DNA from 3 places in the Mesorhizobium sp. M3A.F.Ca.ET.080.04.2.1 genome. Region 2 is predicted to be linked to each of the others. Evidence: predicted binding sites of a transcription regulator. Region 2 holds the regulator's gene; each other region holds the start of a gene.
The links. The regulator LexA, encoded in region 2, represses DNA repair genes until DNA is damaged. The targets are predictions, from matches to a motif close to TGTTCNNNNTGTGTTCNG.
Positions count from the first base shown of each region.

Region 1: parE (DNA topoisomerase IV subunit B) is a predicted target of LexA. The motif match lies at 1,663-1,680, and genes of this name have one in related genera.
Region 3: EJ074_RS08110 (sel1 repeat family protein) is a predicted target of LexA. The motif match lies at 2,053-2,070, and genes of this name have one in related genera.

Region 1 is NZ_CP034451.1:5,899,772-5,903,046, forward strand. It holds gene parE (DNA topoisomerase IV subunit B) at 1-1,597, opposite strand, end outside; gene cpaB (Flp pilus assembly protein CpaB) at 1,853-2,791, shown strand; gene EJ074_RS28165 (type II and III secretion system protein family protein) at 2,907-3,275, shown strand, end outside.
Region 2 is NZ_CP034451.1:454,952-458,226, forward strand. It holds gene EJ074_RS02040 (ComEC/Rec2 family competence protein) at 1-1,381, shown strand, start outside; gene lexA (transcriptional repressor LexA) at 1,375-2,115, opposite strand; gene glp (gephyrin-like molybdotransferase Glp) at 2,233-3,275, opposite strand, start outside.
Region 3 is NZ_CP034451.1:1,638,215-1,641,489, forward strand. It holds gene EJ074_RS08105 (ABC transporter substrate-binding protein) at 87-1,208, opposite strand; gene EJ074_RS08110 (sel1 repeat family protein) at 1,652-1,918, opposite strand; gene EJ074_RS08115 (DUF2147 domain-containing protein) at 2,341-2,682, shown strand; gene EJ074_RS29645 (hypothetical protein) at 2,891-3,043, shown strand; gene EJ074_RS08120 (hypothetical protein) at 3,076-3,270, shown strand.

The DNA.
Region 1 (3,275 bases), 720 kb from region 2:
GGTCTTCGTCGCGATACTTCGAACGCGTGCCGCAGCCGAGCGCCTGGATCAGATCCGAGATCTGCTGGTTGGCGGCAAGCTTGTCGTTGCCGGCGCTGGCGACATTGAGGATCTTGCCGCGCAGCGGCAGCACTGCCTGGCTGGCGCGGTCGCGTGCCTGCTTGGCGGAACCGCCGGCCGAGTCGCCTTCGACGATGAACAGTTCGGCACCGGCGGCGGCATTCTGGGTGCAGTCGGCGAGCTTGCCCGGCAGGCGCAGCTTGCGCACAGCGGTCTTGCGCGAAACTTCCTTTTCCTGGCGACGGCGCACGCGCTCGTCGGCGCGAGCGATCACCCACTCCAGAAGCTTGGAGCCTTCCTGCGGATTGTCGGCCAGCCAATGGTCGAACGGGTCGCGGATCGCGGTCTCGACGATGCGCATCGCTTCGATCGTCGCCAGCCTGTCCTTGGTCTGGCCGACGAACTCCGGCTCGCGGATGAACACCGACAGCATGCCGGCCGCCGAGATCATGACGTCTTCCGACGTGATGATCGAGGCGCGCTTGTTGCCGATGAGGTCGGCATAGGCGCGCAGGCCGCGCGTCAGCACATTGCGGAAGCCGGCCTCGTGCGTGCCGCCTTCGGCGGTCGGGATGGTGTTGCAGTATGAGTTGAGGAAGCCGTCGCCGCCGAACCAGGTCACCGCCCATTCCAGCGAGCCGTGGCCGCCCTGCTTGTCGCTTTTTCCGGCGAAAACCTCACGCGTGACCTGGAACTCGTCGCCCAGCGTCGCCTTGAGATAGTCCTTCAGGCCGCCGGGAAAATGGAACTCTGCCTTGGCCGGCGTCTGATCCTTTTCCTTGATCAGCGACGGGTCGCAGGTCCAGCGGATCTCGACGCCGCCGAACAGATAGGCTTTCGAGCGCGTCATGCGGTAAAGGCGCGCCGGCTCGAAGGCGGCGCCCCTGCCGAAGATCTGCTCGTCGGGATGGAAGCGGATCCTGGTGCCGCGCCGGTTGTGCACCTCGCCGAGCTGCTCCAGCCCGCTCACCGGAATGCCGCGCGAGAAGCGCTGGCGATAGAGCTGACGGCCGCGCGCGACCTCAACCTCGAGGTGATCCGACAGCGCGTTGACCACGGAGACGCCGACGCCGTGCAGGCCGCCGGAGGTCTCATAGACCTTGGAGTCGAACTTGCCGCCCGAATGCAGCGTCGTCATGATGACTTCGAGCGCCGGCTTCTTGAATTTCGGGTGCGGATCGACCGGGATGCCGCGGCCATTGTCGGTGACTGTCAGGAAGCCGTCGGCCGACAGCTCGACGTCGATGAAGGTGGCGTGGCCGGCAACCGCCTCGTCCATCGAATTGTCAATGACTTCGGCGAACAGGTGGTGCATCGCCTTGTCGTCAGTGCCGCCGATATACATGCCGGGCCGCCGGCGGACGGGCTCCAAGCCCTCCAGCACCTCGATATCGGCGGCGCTGTAGCTGTCGCTGCTGTCGCGGGCGGCGCTCGAACGCTTGGCGGCCTGCACCAGCGGATCGGCCGGGCGCGACGGCGCCCGCACCTGCTGCGGCTGCTTCTCACGATTGCCGAAAAGATCGCTGGTGTCGTCCATGCTGGCCATTAAGTCCGGTACTGCGAATCACTGCTCGATACTGCCACGCTTTTGGCGGGCGAACGAGTTCCTGTTCCGTTCAGGGTTCAAAGTCTCTCTTATTCTAAAACCATTCGATAACCAAGCCGCCGGAAATAGGGCGCTCCGCACACCGTCGGATTCCTGATTCTTTAACAATGATGCCTAACGTGAAGTGCAACAAGCAAAAGACCACGGGGCGTCAGGGGTTTCATTGTGAGGGGCAGGGCCATAACCATGATCGGTATCGCCGCCGTGTTCGGCGCGATCTCGATCTTTGCCGCGGACTTCTGGGTCAAAAGCCAGGCAAAAGCCCAGTCCGAGGTCAGGGTGGTCTCCGTGCCATCGCCACAGGAACCCAAGGTCGAATTCAAGACCATCGTGGTGGCGAGCGCGCCGCTGCGCTACGGCATGGAACTCGGCCGATCCCAGCTCACCGAGATCCCGTGGCCGCAGGATTCCCTGCCGCAGGGCGCCTTTCCCACCATCGACAAGCTGCTAGCCGATGGCAGCCGCGTGGTTCTGTCGCCGATGGAAGTCAACGAGCCGGTGCTGCTCGCCAAACTGTCAGGGCCGAATGGGCGCGCGACGCTTTCCAACATGCTCTCGCCAGGGATGCGGGCCGTCACCATCCGCACGGACGAAATCGCAGGCGTCGGCGGCTTCATCACGCCTGGCGACCGGGTCGATGTCGTGCTGACCCGCGATGCCGGGGAAATCCAGGAAGTGGCCAAGAATGCACAGGGGGCGGCCGGATCCACGGTCACCTCCGAGATCGTCGTCTCCGACGCCAAGGTGCTTTCGGTCGGGCAGGGCGCTGACGAGCGCAAGACCGAGCCGAAGGTCGCCAATTCGGTGACCATCGAAGTGACCAATGAAGGGGCGCAAAAGGTGGCGCTGGCGCGCACCGTCGGCTCATTGTCGCTGTCCTTGCGATCCGCCGCCGACGCGAGCGCCAGCAACAGCGAGATCACCACCATCTCCTCCTTCGGCGGCTCGGTGGCGGCCAAGGCGCAGACTGCGGCCGGTTCCGTGATCGATGCCGTGGTGAAGGAGCCGGAGAAGCCGACGTTCCGCACGATCATCGTCACGCGCGGCACGAAGGCCGAGGAATACAAGGTTCCTGCCAGGCAAGCCGAGGAATACGAGGTTCCTTCCAAGGAACAAGAACAATAGCCGGTGGGGACCGGCCGGGGACGGGACAATGCCTGTGTTGAATGGAAAGCGGACGACGAGAGGGCTGCGCCTTCTGCGCGCAATGACAGCGGGGGCCTTCCTGGCGGCCGCCGGAATGCTTGCATTCGGCGCGCCGGCCGAGGCAAACAACGACGTCGTCTACGTCTCGGCGACCAAGAACGCCTCCATCAAGGTGGCCAAGGGCAAGCCGAAGACGATCATGACCAGCGCGGCCTTCTACCAGATCGTCATCGGCGATCCGGAGATCGCCAACGTCAACCCGCTGACCGACAAGTCCTTCTATGTGCTGGGCAACAATCTCGGCACCACTGGCATCGCGCTATTCGACCAGAACAAGCAGCTCGTCGGCACCATCGACATCGAGGTGACGCTGGATACCGAGCAGTTGGCCAACACGATCCGCGCCAGCGTGCCTGACGCCAACATCAAGGTCGGGTCCGCCAATGGACGGGTGGTGCTGTCG
Region 2 (3,275 bases):
CGGCGCCTTCGCGCTGCTTCCCGATTTCTCTTCCCGCCGGCCGGTCAAGAAATATGCTGCGGCGATCGCGCTGCTGTCGATTGCAGCCTATCTGGTCATTTCCGGCATCGTTGTGGCCGCCGAACGAAGCTTCATCATGCTGGCGGTGATGCTGGTTGCCGTTGTCTTCGACCGGGCGGCGCTGACCATGCGCAACCTGGCGATTTCGGCAATCGCGGTGATCGTGGTTTCGCCGCATGAAGTGGTCGGCCCAAGTTTTCAGATGTCGTTCGCCGCGACCGCCGCCCTTGTCGGCGCCTATGCCGGTTGGGCTGACTACCGCGCCGACAAAGTGAGAGCGCCACCGGCAAAGCGCTCGTTTCTCGGATACCTGTCCCGGAAGCTGGCGGTTGGCGTGGGCGGCGGCGCGATGACATCAATCATCGCCGGAAGCGCAACGGCGCTGTTTGCCATCTGGCATTTCCAGCGCGTATCGCCGCTCAGCCTGCTGGCCAATCTGGCAGTGATGCCGATCGTCTCGCTGGTTGTCATGCCGTTCGCGGTCTTCAGCGTGCTGATGATGCCGTTCGGCTTCGACGGGCCTTTCCTCTATGTGATGGGCAAAGGCCTGACGGCGATGGTCGCCATCTCGGGATGGTTTTCCGAACGTTCACCAGTGGATGCAGTGGGGTTGATCTCGATACAGTCTGTGCTGCTGGCGACGGTCGCGCTGGTCATCGCGACCATGGCGACCACCTGGCTCAGGCTCGGCGCCGTTCCCTTCGCGATTGCGGCCTTGTTGGCCATTCCGCATGTCCGTACCCCGGATGTGCTCATCTCCGAGGATGCGCATCTGGTTGCGATGCCGATCGGCGGCGGCGAACTCGCCATCAATCGAGCAAGCTCGAACGAGTTCATAACCGACAACTGGAAACGGGCGCTGCTGGCCGAAACGATCGTGCCGCCCGAGACATTCGCAAACGGGACGACGGACATCGCCGATCCTGTCGACCTGCCGCCGGGTTCGCCCTTCTATTGCACCGGCGACCTCTGCATCGGCCGGCATCCTTCCGGTGCGATCGTCGCGCTCGCAGAGAATCGCGACAGCGCCAAGCCGGCCTGCGGCTTCGCCGATCTCATCGTCATCAATGACGCCACGGCCTACAATCCTTGCCGGGATCCCCGAATCCTCGTCGTGACCAAGCGGCAATTGGCACGCGACGGAAGCGCTGCCGTCTTCTTCGACCCGCAATCGGCAACCGCGCGAGCCGAGATTCAGTATGCCGTCCACAGGCCCTATCGGCCCTGGCATGAGCAGCGAAAATACTCGCGCGAGGCAAGGGGGCTGCCGCCTTACAAGCGGCCCGAAAAGCCCGACGCCAAGCCACAAACCGCTCAGTAACGGCGGATCAGCCCGACGAGCCTGCCCTGAACCTTGACCCGGTCCGGCCCGAAGATGCGGGTCTCATAGGCCGGATTGGCGGCTTCCAGCGCAATCGAAGCGCCCTTGCGGCGGAAGCGCTTCAACGTCGCTTCCTCATCATCGACCAGCGCCACAACGATCTCACCGGGGCTCGCCGTATTGGCGTTGCGGATGATGACCGTATCGCCGTCGAAGATGCCGGCCTCGATCATCGAGTCGCCTTTGACTTCCAAGGCATAGTGCTCGCCGCCGGCGATCATGTCCGGCGGCACTGTGATCGAATGCGTCTGGTGCTGGATGGCGTCGATCGGCACACCGGCGGCGATACGGCCCATCACCGGAATGGACACCGCCGAAACAGCGTCATCGTCATTGCTGGGTGCGGGTGTGCGCGAGGGCGCCGCCGGCTTGATCTGCCGGCCGAGATTGCCTTGTCCGAGGCTTCCCTGGATGACGCTCGGCGAAAACTTCTTGGCGGCGTTGAGGCCGGGCGCGATCGAATCGGGCAGCCGCAGCACTTCGAGCGCGCGCGCCCGGTTCGGCAGCCGGCGTATGAAGCCGCGCTCTTCCAGCGCCGTGATCAGCCGATGGATGCCCGACTTCGAGGCAAGGTCGAGCGCCTCCTTCATCTCGTCGAAAGACGGCGGAATGCCGCTTTCCTTGAGCCGTTCATGGATGAACATCAGCAGTTCATGTTGTTTACGCGTCAGCATGGCGGCCCCCAACGGGTTCTGGAACCAGAATCGGAAAAACAAACCCAGAACAAACACTATCTGTTCCAGTTGTGTTCCGCAACCGTTTAAAGTTTAATGAATGTGTTGACGTTTTGTTCAGCGTAGCATCAGCACGCTGCATGCGGCGCCGGCTTCAGCTGCCGGCGCAAAAGGTTCGCGCACGATCAAGCCGTTGGCATCGGCCAGCATTCTCAGCATCGAGGAATCCTGGATGCCGAACGGAGTCGCAACCAACGCTCCGCGATCGTCGCGCACAACGGCACGCACATAGTCCTGCCTGACATCGTTGGCCCGCAATGCGGCGCCCAGCCGAGCCCTGCGAACGTCCTGGCTGAAGCTGCGGCCTGCGAGGCGCGCCAGAAGCGGCTTCACGAACAGCTGCGAGCAGACAAGGCTTGCGACCGGATTCCCAGGCAGGCCGATGCAGCGGGTATTGCCGAGGCGGCCGAACATCAATGGCTTGCCGGGCCGCATGGCGATTTTCCAGAAATCGAGCTGCATGCCTTCGCCGGTCAGCACGCCATGGATCAGATCGTGGTCGCCGACCGAGGCGCCGCCGAGCGTCACGATGACATCGGCGCCGGCCGCTACGGCCTTCCTGACCAGAGCTGCGATCGCTTCGTGCCGGTCCGCGGCGATGCCGAGGTCGAGCGCGCGTGCTCCAACCGATTGCGCCACGGCGGCGACACCATAGGCGTTGGACGAGATGATCTGGTCGGGTCCAAGTTCGCTGCCGGGCGGCTGCAATTCGTCGCCGGTGGCGATGATCGCGACCAGCGGCCGCCGGACGACATTGACATTTGCATGATTGGCAGATGCCGCGAGTGAAAGTGCTGCCGGATCGAGCAGGCGACCTTTCTCGAGCAGCATGTCGCCCTGGCCGAAGTCCAGTCCGCGGAGGCGGATATTGCGGCCCGCTTTGGTCGGTTCGGTCACCTCGATGCTGCCGCCACCGATGTCGCGCACGTTCTCCTGGATGACAATCGTGTCGGCGCCTTCGGGGACTGGTGCGCCCGTAAAGATCCGGACGGCCTCGCCCTGGCCGACTGACCCCGCGAAGCCGCGCCCGGCGGATGCCATGCCGATCACGGAGAGACGCGCCGGCACCGACGCCACATCCGCGGAGCGTGCGGCATAGC
Region 3 (3,275 bases), 1.2 Mb from region 2:
GAGGGGGGCGCCGTGGAGCGCCGACCGCCACCAAAACGAAAATGGCCGGGGCGAGAGCCCGGCCATTTCCACACGAACAGATGCGACTACGGTTTGATCGGCGCGTATTTGCCGTCGTGCCACTGATTGATGTCATAGCTGGCGTTCTTCAGGTCGCCCTTCTCATCGAAAATGACGTCGCCGACGACGGTGCTGATCGGCTGGCCGTTCTTCAGCGCCTCGGCGACCTTGGCCGGATCGTCGCTGCCGGCACGCTTGACGCCCTCGGCCACGGCCTGAACCACGGCATAGGAGAACAGCGTGAAGCCTTCCGGCGTGAAGCCGCCGGCCTTGATCTTGGCAACGGCGTCCTTGGCTTCGGGCTTGGCCTGCGGGTCCGACGGGAAGACGAACATTGTGCCTTCACCGGCCGGGCCGGCAACCTGCCAGAACTCCGGCGAGGCGATCGAATCCGGCATGATGAGCTGGAACTTGACGTTCTGCTCGGCCGCCTGGCGCAGGATGAGACCGGCCTCCGGGTGGTAGCCGCCGAAATAGACGACGTCGGCCTTGAGCTGCTTCAGCTTGGTGACCAAGGCCGAATAATCCTTCTCGCCGGCGTTGATGCCTTCATAGTCGACCTCCTTGAGGCCGCCGGCATTCATGGTCGCCTTGACGGCGTCGGCCACGCCCTGCCCGTAGGCGCTCTTGTCGTGCAGGACCACGACATTCTTGCCGGCGTATTTCTTGGCGATCCAAGGACCGATGAAGGCGCCCTGCGCGTCGTCGCGCGTGTAAAGGCGCATGATCGTCGGCCAGCCGGCCTTGGCGGCGGCGTCGGTCAGTTCCGGATTGGAGGACGCCGGGGTCATCATCAGCGTGCCGGCCTCGGCGTAGACGGCGGAAGCCGGGATGCTCGAGCCCGAGCAGGCGTGACCGTCGACGAACTTGGTGCCGTCGGCGACGATGCGGTTGGCGACCGAGACGGCCTGCTTCGGATCGCACTGGTCGTCCTGGATGTCGATCTTGATCTTGCTGCCGTTGACACCACCGGCGGCGTTGATGGCGTCCGCGGCGGCCTGCGCGCCCTGCTTGAACTGGTCACCGATATTGGCGAGCTGGCCGGTCATGGGACCGACCACCGAGATGGTGATGTCGTCGGCGAACGCGATCGATGCGTTCATCATCAGGCCCAATGCGGCCGCGCTCAAAAGACCAAATTTTTTCATGGTGATAGACCTCCTCCACTCACGCGCGACCGCTCAGGCCGCGCTTCTTTCAGAAGGCGGGACCATTTCACCGTTGAACCAGCCTGTCTTGGCGCATCGACGGCACTCGATTGGGCCTGTGATCAGAGCGGCGGACCCGCCAGGTTGATATAGGCCGATGTCCGGCAGTGACCACCTGGCAGGCCGTGAAATGCCAAAAGCCGCGCCGGCCTTGTCCCGGCCGGTCGCGGCTTTTGCCAATCGAGCGTTTCCAAACACCCCCGCTCCCGAAACCCGCCTACTTCCCTGTCGTCCGTTCGTCCGGGCCGTCTTGCCGCGGCCTTGTCCTGTGGGCGACCGTCTTGCCGCGGCCTTGTCCTGTGGGCGACCGTCTTGCCGCGGTCTTCTCCTGTGGGCGACCGTCTTGCCGCGGTCTTGCCCGAAGTGTTCCCGTCCTGCTTGCCTCAGTGCATCGTCATCCATTCGCGTGCTTCGCGCAGCGCCTTGGCGATGTCGGTCTTCGACATGGTGGCCGACAGTTCCGAACGCAACTCGGCGGCGCGGAGGGAGCCCTTGATGGCAGCGATGTTGAACCATTTGTGGGCGGCGACGACGTCGGTCTCGCAGTCGCGGCCGGTGGCATACATCATGCCCAGTTCGAAAAGAATATCGGCCTGGGCGGTTGCCCCCATGGCGCCGAAGCCGTCTTCCAACATCTCAAAACGTGCCATTTCAATCCCCTGTCTGGCTCCCGAGAGCTGCCTTGTTCGGTCCCCCTTGTCGGGTGGGGCGGGCCGCTCTTTCGATGCTTTCGAGGATGAAGCCTGGCCTTGAATCCGTCGTTAAATGGCGTGCTTAATTCGAAGAAAACAAAGCTAAAACAAGAGGTAAACACGGGAAATCGTTAAGCATAGGAAGCGCGCAATTCGGCCTGTTCCGGCAAAAATCGACGAAAATTTCGGCTCCCGGAATCAAGACTTCACTAACCACGAAAATCGAAGCCGCGATCGCCACTGGTTCATTTTTCGCCGCAAAATGCTGCAAGCTTCCGTGAGGGCACCGCTTTCGTTTCGGCGAGAGCTGCACTAGGTTGACGTTTGCGTAAAGGGCAGAGGCGGACTTGCCCCGCTCGAATCTACCGGGAGGACACACGATGTTTCGAAAACTGAGCCTGGCCCTGGGGGCCACCTTGATCATGGCTGGCGCCGCATGGGCCGATCCGATCGAGGGCAACTGGAAGACGCAATCCGGCTCGACGGCGGCGATCGCCGGCAGCGGCGCGTTTTCCATCACACTGAAGTCCGGCAAATATGCCGGCAAGACCATCGGCTCCTTCAAGGCAGCCGGCGACAACAAGTATACCGGCACCATAACCGATCCGGAAACCGACAAGACCTATTCCGGCAAGGCGACGATCTCCGGCACCTCGCTCAAGATGAGCGGCTGCGTGCTTGGCGGCCTGATCTGCAAGACCCAGACCTGGACCAAGCTTTAATCGACTCGCAAGCGATGATCTTGGAACGGGGCCCTGGCGGCCCCGTTCTTTTTGCCCGGCTCGCTGGCGGCCAGGGAACAACGGGCGCTGCCGCCGGCAAAGTGCACCCGGCAGCGTCAGCGAATTTTGAACGGCAGATGAATGCCGGTCTCAGAACAGGTTCAGCGGCATTCGGGCAATCTCTTCTCCATTGAAGGAGAGAGACCCAATGCTTGCGCGCCGCTTCACCATCGTCTGCCTATTGATGAGCCTGTTCGGCATGCTCTTCGCCGTCCTCGTCGCGCAGGCAGACCGGCCGGCACGCTCCTTTGAGGCTGCAGCTTCCTGCCGGCTGGGCTGCATGAACCATTTCAACCGCTGAACCGACCAACCCTCAAACGGGAAACAACGACCATGAACCGCATCGCTGCCAGCGCCATGACCACCCTCGGGCTCCTGCCGCGGGCGGCGCTCATCCTGATGCTGCTTGCCGCCCCGGTGCTGGCGGTGCCGATGATGCGCGCCGACACCGGCTCGACGATCGAAGCGCCGTCGCCAAGGAAAGCGGGCGTCGGCTTCGTGCTGCTGGTCAGCCTGCAGCGCGCATAGCCCTG